One region of the Rhizobium sp. ZPR4 genome, then DNA from elsewhere that is predicted to be linked to it. Evidence: predicted binding sites of a transcription regulator. Region 1 holds the regulator's gene; each other region holds the start of a gene.

The links. Region 1 encodes LexA, which represses DNA repair genes until DNA is damaged. Its sites were predicted from a motif close to TGTTCNNNNTGTGTTCNG; they were not measured.
Region 2: a site for LexA is predicted at 1,814-1,831, ahead of ABOK31_RS35925 (ImuA family protein). Genes of this name have one in related genera too.
Region 3: a site for LexA is predicted at 1,736-1,753, ahead of ABOK31_RS02065 (PA0069 family radical SAM protein). Genes of this name have one in related genera too.

Annotation. Positions count from the first base shown of each region.
Region 1 covers NZ_CP157967.1:1,326,519-1,329,794, reverse strand. The annotation lists gene kdsA (3-deoxy-8-phosphooctulonate synthase) at 1-106, opposite strand, end outside; gene ABOK31_RS06560 (VOC family protein) at 103-990, opposite strand; gene lexA (transcriptional repressor LexA) at 1,410-2,132, shown strand; gene ABOK31_RS06550 (ComEC/Rec2 family competence protein) at 2,113-3,276, opposite strand, start outside.
Region 2 covers NZ_CP157972.1:152,168-155,443, forward strand. The annotation lists gene ABOK31_RS35910 (helix-turn-helix transcriptional regulator) at 1-223, opposite strand, end outside; gene ABOK31_RS35915 (hypothetical protein) at 445-804, shown strand; gene ABOK31_RS35920 (SOS response-associated peptidase) at 824-1,597, opposite strand; gene ABOK31_RS35925 (ImuA family protein) at 1,890-2,648, shown strand; gene ABOK31_RS35930 (DNA polymerase Y family protein) at 2,563-3,276, shown strand, end outside.
Region 3 covers NZ_CP157967.1:425,462-428,737, forward strand. The annotation lists gene ABOK31_RS02060 (ribonuclease HII) at 1-390, opposite strand, end outside; gene ABOK31_RS02065 (PA0069 family radical SAM protein) at 509-1,666, opposite strand; gene ABOK31_RS02070 (glycosyltransferase) at 1,908-2,426, shown strand; gene ABOK31_RS02075 (hypothetical protein) at 2,599-2,913, shown strand; gene moaB (molybdenum cofactor biosynthesis protein B) at 2,946-3,276, opposite strand, start outside.

The DNA.
Region 1 (3,276 bases):
GGCTCTCCATCTGGCAGGGGCCGGCAATCAGCGAGAGCTTGGAGGTGTTGGAGAACAGGACCTTGGAGGCTCCTTCGCCGACGGTCACTTCGGAATTCGTGCTCATGCTATCTCCTCGAAGGCGAACAGCGCGCCCTGACCGGGCGCCAGTCTTGCCAATATACGATTGTTCTTACGCGTATAGGTGACGCCGTTAGCAGTGAAATGCGACGATGTCACGGAAAGATCGCGCGTTTTAAAAAGGATTGCGCGCGCCCTGAGCCCCGGATCGTCTGTACGGACAGGCAGATCATAGAATGCCTCCATTCCTTCCGGCGTCAAAATCTCCAGATCGGCATTGGCGGCCCTGATCGTCAGGCCAAAGGAATGCTCCACAATGCGCGGGCCACCGATAACCTCCTCGAAGAAGCTGCGATAGACCGCCGGCTTCGGCGCGCAAAGCACTACCCGGGCAATGCCGGTCACGCCGTTCTCGTGCCGCTCAAGCATGCCGCGATCGGCTGGTAGCGGATTGATGCGCTGACAGCAGAATGCGAGAAAATCCGGCGCACGCAGATCAGCGGCAAAGCCAAGACGAAAGCCGGCCATGGTTTCCGTCCCATCCGGCATCTTCATCGGACGGGAGAAATCCAGCATCCGTCCCGCCGAGATTGCCGCCGCTCTGAAGCGCTCATCATCCGCAACGGCATCATCCGTGCCGAACACCACGGCTGAAAAACCATCCTCCCCGACCCGAAAGCGGTAAGCCTGGTCGCGTGCGACGAAAACATTACCATCCACGATGCTCTTCTCGCACTGCTCCGGAGATGCCACGCCCAGAGGCTCGAGATAGGTTTTATCGGCAAGGAAGACGCAGGCATTCTGCGTGCCAAAGGGATGGCGCGCATCTGGGGCCACCGTGAAGCCGAGCTTGCCGAGGCGTTCGCGTGCCAGAGCGATGTTGACGGTCGGCAGCACGAGATGATCCAGTGGATGCGGAGACGAAATCATAGTTCCTCCTGTTTGCCTGCGGCAGCAGATTTGCGCCGATCCCCCGCGCAATTCAAGATGGAAGCGTGAACGCCCGAAGCGCACGACATGGGCGGAATGCAATCTCGCAAAAGTGATTGCTGATTCTCTCCCAAAGCCGGCTTATGCGATGTCACATGGCATTGGTCGACATCTTCGATATTCCCGGCATGTCACAAAACCCTGCGAATGAACGAAACGACATTTTCCATATTTTTCGATAGGTTAGCGCGGATATATCGCTTTGCTGCTCTCAGCCGGTCCATTCGCAAGTCATAATTATTTAATTGACCGGACAAGGCTTTACCGAAATTTAAGTACTTGCGGAACACATATGGAACATATAGTGTCCGTTCTGGATTTGTTTCACCGTTTTTTCTTGATTCTGGGGTTCCAAGACGATGTTGACGCGCAAGCAGCAGGAACTGCTTCTCTTCATTCACGAACGCATGAAGGAATCCGGTGTACCACCATCTTTCGACGAGATGAAGGATGCGCTGGACCTGGCATCCAAATCCGGCATTCATCGCCTGATCACGGCGCTGGAGGAGCGAGGCTTCATCCGCCGGCTGCCGAACCGAGCCAGAGCGCTCGAAGTCATCAAGCTTCCCGATGCCTATAATCCCAGCCTGCAGCCGCGCCGCGGCTTCTCGCCCAGCGTCATCGAGGGCAGCCTCGGCAAGCCACAGCCTGTCGCCCCTCCGGCTCCACAAAAGGTGGCAAATGACGATCACAATGGCTCGGCATCCGTACCGGTGATGGGTCGCATTGCTGCCGGCGTTCCGATCTCGGCCATCCAGAACAATACGCACGATATTACCGTTCCCGCCGATATGCTCGGCTCCGGCGAGCATTATGCGCTGGAGGTTCGAGGGGATTCGATGATCGACGCCGGAATTTTCGACGGTGATACGGTGATCATCCGCAACTCAACGACAGCCAATCCCGGCGATATCGTCGTTGCGCTCGTCGACGATGAAGAGGCTACGTTGAAGCGCTTCCGTCGCAAGGGTGCCTCGATCGCGCTGGAAGCCGCAAACCCCGCCTATGAAACCCGCATCTTCGGGCCAGACCGCGTCAAGGTCCAGGGCAAGCTCGTCGGCCTTATTCGTCGCTATCACTGACCGGTGAATTGTCAACGATTGGTGATGCCTGCGCATTTGGTGCATCGAATTTGCCGGTGCGCCAATCATAAGTTCGGTGTCTGGTCCATGGCCGCTGCGGGTTTTCGAACGCGGCGGAGATAGTGGGTTTATCGGCGGTGAGCGCCATTTCGATGGACCCGGTTTTTCGTAATGTCGCACCGGTTATGAGCATCGCTCCGGAGCGGCAATGGTCTAGCCGTAATCGGATTGGCGTTACGACGATATTCGCCATGTCGCAGGCCGAGGGCAGATAGGCTGCGTTCTCGATCGTGACCAATATTGCGCCGTTTTCGAGGATGGCTGCACACCATGCTCCTTTCTGGCAGGCGAAACTGCCCTGCATGGTGCGATCCAGGGCTTCCTCCATTGCCGTCCGGACTGCCTTCTGTTCTTCACTGTTCAATCGTTTATAACGATCTGCCTTGCTGATCTGTGGCAGTCGGCTATCGGCAGGAAGCATAGTCGGCGGCTGATGCTCCGCCGCAACCAATGCCTTTTGCCATTGTTCGAAAATGAAGGCCTGCGGTCTCTCTCGGTTGGTCGCGAGTATATCATCCTGGCGCAACGCGACCAGGACGCCATCCTCGGAGATCATCAGGTCGGGTTTTGGTACGCCGGAGCCGAATGCTGCCAAGCCCACGGATGAAAGCAACAATAGCAGACCCAGATGGCGAAGCCGCGTCCGCAAGATGCTCATGATCAGGAAGCCGACAATGAACGTCGGCATCAACCAGGCCGGCTGGCGGCCGAAGGTAATGTCGCCTCCCCAACCGGCTACGGTTCTTGCAATCACGATGACGAGTTCCAGTCCCTCTCCGGTGACTTTCCAGAAAGGCCCGTCGAGTCCGAGCGGCATGAGCAACATCGCCGCCATGCCGAAAGGCATGACGATAAAAGAGACGATGGGCATGGCCGCGAGATTGGCGGCAAGGCCATATGTCGCCAATCGGTGAAAATGTTCGATCGAGAAAATGGCCGTCGACGCACCGCCGATGAACGAGGTCGACATCACGCCTCCAAAGAAGCGCGTGACGAATAATAGCGGACTTAACAGACGGATGCGCGATAGAATGCTTTCACGATGCCGCCGCCGCTTCCATAACGAATAGCCCGACACGAGCGC
Region 2 (3,276 bases), on a different replicon from region 1:
CCGCAGTCTCTTCGGCCACCGGAACGAAGAACTCCGAAATATCGCAAGCCAGCGCTTCGGCAATCTTCTCAAGCGTCGTAACCGTGGGGTTCTTATTGCCGCGCTCAAGATAGCCGACATAGGCGCGCTCGACGTTGGCCTCAAGGGCGAGGTTGTCCTGCGAGATCCCCCGCATAACCCGTATTCGCCTGAGGTTCAGTGCCACTCGCTGCCGTGCATCCATGGCGGAAACACAACATTTGACAGTTCATAAAACCACGTATTATAGAACTATGAAAGGCGATATTGAACAAACTGCAGGTGGTAGATTTATTCCCGGGAAGTGGGGTAACGCTCGCGCTGCATTTCCCGATGTTCGATGTCTCGGAGCGGCGTGGGTTCGGAACCGGATCGGGTTTTCCTTGCTCGGAGAGATCGCCAAGCAAGTGAGGTCGCAGGAGGTATATGACGGTGGTGCCCGACGAAACGGCCGACATGCTGATGGCCTTGCTCTATTCCGTCAGAACAATCGTCGAAAGTGGAGTGCAAAGTAAGCGGCGCATAGCAAAAGCCTACCAGGAGGCACGGGCACTTGTCGCGACGATCGATCGCGACCGCGGATCAGCTCGCCCACGGATCGAGGCATGTTTGATGCACTTTAACGTCCATAAGAACGCGGATGACGCAGCCGCGGCCGGCTGGATGCTGGTGGCGGTCCAGGAGCGAGTGAGCGAACGGAATCTCTACGGTTGGCGCCGGCTGAAGGAGATCGTGGATGCGGCGGTGCACGAACTCCTCCTGTCCGAACAGGCGTCGCTGCATTGAAGCGCCGGCGGTCCACTGGCTAAAGCAAGCCTGATGGATCGACCAGCTCACCTTCATTGGTGACGATCGTCGATCCATAGGGCTCGCGGGCCGTGACGATCAACGCATCATCCGGCAATGGCCGGGCAAGATCCTTGGCCTCCTCCCATGGCGCCGTCATCCAGACGTCGGTCTCTTCCTTGGTCAGCAACAGCACCGGCATAGCCTTGTCGTGAATGGGTTTGACCAGGTCGTTCGGATCCGTCGTCAGAAACCCATAGAGATCATCGGTCGTTTCCCCGTCCTTGACCTTGCGCACCGATGTCCATTGCGGAACATGGATGCCTGCAAAGAACATCAACGGCTTATCTTCGTTGCGCGCGAACCAGGCGTTCGGAACATTACCGCCGTCCTGCTGGCTTGCCGGATCCGGCTCGGCGAAGCTGGTGACAGGGACCAGACAGCGGTTCTCGACACCGAACCAGCGTCTCCAATGGGCGAGTTTGAGATTGCGGATATTGGTGACACCGCGATCGACCTGCTGGCGCAATAGCTCCTCGAAATCCACCTCCTTGCCCTTTGCTCGGAGTTTTTCGGCCTTGGCCTCGGCGGCTTTGACGAGCACGAATGGCGGGGAGGGCAGCCCCCAACGGGCATGGACAAGCTGCTTCTTGCCGTCCGCGGTGTTTCGGACGATCGGCCCCATCTGATCCGGGTTCATCTGATAGGCCGGCATCAGGTTGATCAGGCTCTCGGCGTCCTGAGCCCACTTGTTCACCCAGTTCTTGTCTTCCATGCGGTAAAGATTGCACATCGGCGCTCCATCTCCCTTGAAGCTGAAGACATGGTAGCCGACGAAACGCTGGAACGCCAATCGGCGGGCGTCGATGGACTGGTTGCCTAAAATTTTCCGAAAGCTTCATCATCGCCCGCTCGAAGTCATGTCCATGATTCCCAACGCGAATCTTAAAGTCCACTAAAATAGAGGGATAATATTCCTATTTCGGGTTGCTTGACTCGCGAATCGAGTTGGAACATTTAGTGAACAAATACACTTGACCGACAGGACGTCGATGCTAACGCGACCTCGCAGGGACCCGTGAATGATAACCGCTGCCCATAATCGGGTGATCTCCGATCTGAAGGATCGCATTGCGTTACTGGAAGGAAACGCGGGCAGGAAGAGCGGCTGCCTCGCCTTCGGTGTGGCTGAGATCGATGCCGTATTGCCGGGTGGTGGGCTTGCCTATAGCGCGGTGCACGAATTTGCTGGTGGCGGAGCTGGGGTCGTCGATGGAGCAGCCGCTGCCCTCTTTGCCGCCGGCATCGCGGCGCGGACCAGGGGCAAGATCGTCTGGTGCCTGACACGGCCGGACCTGTTCTTTCCGGCGCTGGCGCAGGCCGGCCTGCAACCGGGTCGCGTCATCTTTGTCGAAGCCGACCGCGAGGAAGATGTTCTCGCCTCAATGGAAGAGGCCCTGGCCTTTGGCGGCCTTGGCGCCGTCGTCGGCGAGATCGTCCGATTGCCGATGGTGGCCTCGCGCCGCCTGCAGCTGGCGGCGGAAAAGACCGGCACCATGGGTCTGGTGGTCCGGCGCTGGCGCCGGCAGGGGGAGGCCTCGGATTTCGGGCAGCCGACGGCGTCGACGACGCGGTGGCGGGTGAGCGTCCTGCCATCGCAGGAATTACCGGTTCCAGGCGTCGGGCGGCCGCGATGGCTGCTGGAACTGATGAGAGTGAAGGCGGGTGAGTGCGCTGAGTTTATCGTGGGAGCGTGCGATGCCACGGGTCGTATCCATCTATCTGCCGGACCTGCCGATCGAGCGGATCAGGCGCATGGATCAGAGAGCAGAATTATCGTCTGAGAGGCCGCTGGTGCTGATCGCAAGGAGTGGTTCCAAGCGCTTTATATCCGCGGCCGATGCAAAGGCTAGGGAAGCGGGTATCCGTTTGGGCATGCCGGCCGCCAAGGCACAGGCGATGGTGCAGGGTCTGCGATTCGTCGATGCGGATCCGACAGCCGATGCGCAAGCGCTCGAACGGATCGCGCTCTGGTCCCTCTCGCAATATTCCCCGATTGTCGCCGTCGACGGCACGGATGGCATCGTCATGGATACGGAAGGCGCCGATCACCTGCAGGGCGGCGAACTTCCGATGTTGACCGGGATCGCCAATCGCTTCCGGGCGAGGGGGCTGACCGTCCATGCGGCGATCGCCGATACTTGGGGAGCGGCTCATGCCTGTGCCCGGGCCACCCGTCGCGAGACCGTCATCATCCCGCATGGAGAGACCGCCCGCGCCGTCGAACGGCTGCCGCTCTCGCATCTGCGGCTATCGCCGGAGATCGTCGCCAGTCTTCGAACCCTCGGCTTCAAAACCATCGGTGAGTTATCGGTTACGCCGGGGGCGCCGCTGACGCTGCGTTTCGGCCCGGAGATCGGAAGGCGGCTCGACCAGATGTTCGGCCGGATAGCCGAGCCGATCGATCCCATC
Region 3 (3,276 bases), 900 kb from region 1:
GGTCAGCACATAGCTTGCCGGCAGTGCCAGTCCGCAAATCGCGCGCCGCATGGCATCAAGGCTTGCCTTGCGGATATCGGTCGTGTCGATGCGACCGGCGCTCGACGAGGCGATGGAGACTGTTGCTGTTGCCAGGATCTCGACGAACAGTTCCTCGCGCTTGGCAGCGCTCAACTGCTTGGAATCGTTCAGACCATTCGGAATGCGTTCGGGGTCGAGAATGACAGCGGCAGCCACGACTGGTCCTGCGAGCGGGCCTCGGCCTGCCTCATCGGCTCCGGCAACCGGCCAATGGCCGGCACGGCGCGCAATCAGTTCCAGCTCGAAACTCGGAACGAGTGGGACGTCCTCGAAGAGCATTGGAGAATCGGGTGGTGCACGGCGTGACATGCGGCGAAGCTCGCACACCACCCGATCTCCTGCAAGCCCCCGGTGGATCATGGCGGCGAACCGGGGGGCTTTTCCAGCGGGCTCAGGGAAACCCCGCAAGGAAGGTCAAAATCGAAAATCAGAGCAGCGACAGCTGCACGCCGCTGCCATCGGGCGGCACGAACAGATCGTCGCGCAGTGCGATGTTACGGCGTGTGAGCGCGAGCCGGCGGGTCGCCATTTCGAAGCGACGGCTGATCTGCCAGGCGTACGGTCCGGCACCCTTCATGCGCTTGCCGAACTCGGCATCGTAATCCTTGCCGCCGCGCATCGAGCGGATCAGCGACATGACGTGGCGATAGCGATCCGGATAATGTTGCAGCAGCCAGTCGCGGAACAGCGGGCTCACCTCCAGCGGCAGCCGCAAAATGACATAGCTTGCCTCCTGCGCGCCGGCCGCCTTGCCGGCATCGAGAATGCGCTCGATCTCGTGATCGTTGAGTGCGGGGATGATCGGCGCCACCATGATCGAGGTGCGGATGCCCGCTTCGCTCAAGGCCTGGATCGCCTCCAGCCGTCGCGGCGGCGTCGCAGCACGCGGCTCCATCGTGCGCGCCAGCTTGCGGTCGAGCGTCGTCACCGACAGGCCTACCCGCACGAGGTTCTTGGTCGCCATCTCTTTCAGAATGTCGATATCGCGCATGATCAGCGCTGACTTGGTGACGATGGCGACTGGATGGTTCGCCCGGTTCAGTACCTCGAGAATCTGGCGCATGATCCGCCATTCCTTCTCGATTGGCTGATAGGGGTCGGTATTGGTGCCGATAGCAATCACGCGCGGCTTGTAGCCGGGCTTTGCCAGCTCGCGCTCCAGAAGCTTGGCCGCATCCGGCTTGGCAAACAGCTTCGATTCGAAATCCAGCCCCGCCGACAGGCCCATATAGGCATGCGTGGGCCGCGCAAAGCAGTAAATGCAGCCATGTTCGCAACCGCGGTATGGATTGATGGAGCGATCGAAGGGAATATCGGGAGATTCGTTGCGGGTAATGGCCGTGCGAGGCTTCTCCACCTGCACCTCGGTCTTGAAGGGCGGCAGCTCTTCGAAGCTCTGCCAGCCATCGTCGAAGGTTTCGCGCTGCTGCGGCTCGAACCGACCGCTCGGGTTCAACCCCGCGCCGCGTCCACGCCGGCGCTCGGCGTCGACCCTGAGACCGGCATCGGCGATCAAAGCATTGGCAACATCTGCCGTATTGGCAGGCGCGAAAGCGGCCTGCCCTGCAAGGGACTGCTCGTTCATCGGTAGCTCCAGGGCGGCTCATGCCATCGCATGCCGCGTCTAAGATGATTAAATTCCTATCCGACAAATGAGAACATTGCAAGAACAAAAATCCGGAAACGCCACTTTCCACCTCATTCACGGGAGGTGTTTGGCGATGCCGGCTGCGGGAATTTCAGGCGGCGTATGATGCTTTTCTTAAACGTTCGGACCTGAAGGTTAGGTGCTGGCAATAAATTGTGCGCCGCTCTATAAATGGGCAATGTTGACGGTCATCATCGAATGCCAGGATCACGAACCCGAGCTGGCGCAGACATTGGCGGCATTGGTGGCAGGCGCGGTCGAAGGGCTCGTCAGCGATGTGGTCGTGCTCGATCACGGTTCCAGGGACGGCACATCCAAGGTGGCGGATGCTGCCGGCTGCCGCTTTTATTCGCAATGGGACATCAAGGATATATTGCGGTCGGCGAGGGGGGAATGGCTGTTGCTGGTCGAGCCCGGCGCGCGGCCGCAGGCAGGCTGGATCGATGAGATTGCCGAATATGTTTCGCTGAACAAAGTGCCGGCGCGCTTTACCGCATCGCGTGGCTATCGCCGCCCGTTTCTGAAGCGAATCGGCCGTCGCACGGCTCCACTGGAGCTGGGTTTGCTGCTTTCCAAGCACCAGGCCATTGCCGTCGCGAGATCGGGCATGCCGCTGGCCGAATTCGCCAAGGGGCAGAAGGGTCGGCGGCTTTCAAGCGAGCTTATTCCGTCCTGGGTGGCGCGGGCGGCGCGATAGGCTCTGGTCCGAGATTCCATTTGAAAACCCGCAAATAGCTGCGATAATTTGCATGTGGCGGCACCTTACGCGTGTCGCGTCAGGCGGCCGACCATGAAGATGCCGATATCAGGCGGAACTGGTCAGCGGAACTCTCCTTTTTCGCCGAGACTTCGGCGAAAGGAGGTGCGTTATGAAACGCACGATGCTCACCCGCCTCATTGCAACGGCCCTCGTGGCAACATCGATCCTCTATCCTCGCGTCGCCGCCTCCCAGGTAACGCTTGCCTGCGCTCAGCGCGTCGATATCGTCGCCTTTCTCGGCGATCATCTTTCGGAAAAGCTTTCCGCCATCGGCAAGCTCGATTCCAATACGATCATGGAGATCTACGCGGCCGAGAGCGGCAACTGGACGCTGCTGATGAGCGACGCGTCCGGCCGCAGCTGCATCATTCTCAGCGGCGATAAATGGGAATCAATTCCTGTCTTGCCGGGGCCGAAGGCATAGCGACCACCTGCCGCCCTGCAGGCGCGCAAGATCTACTTGGAGCCGGCGCCGCGCTTCAGATGCTCGTCGAGGCGCGGCATGATCTCCACGAAATTGCAGGGCATGTGCCGGTAGTCGAGCTGTGCCTTCAAGATGCCGTCCCAGGCATCCTTGCAGGCACCGGGAGATCCCGGCAACACGAAGATGAAGGTGGCGTTGGCAACACCGCCGGTCGCCCGTGACTGGATCGTCGCCGTACCGATCTTGTCGTAGGAGATCCGATGAAAGACTTCGGAAAAACCATCCATCCGCTTTTCGAACAGAGGCTCCAGCGCTTCCGGCGTGACGTCGCGGCCGGTAAAGCCTGTCCCACCGGTGGTGATG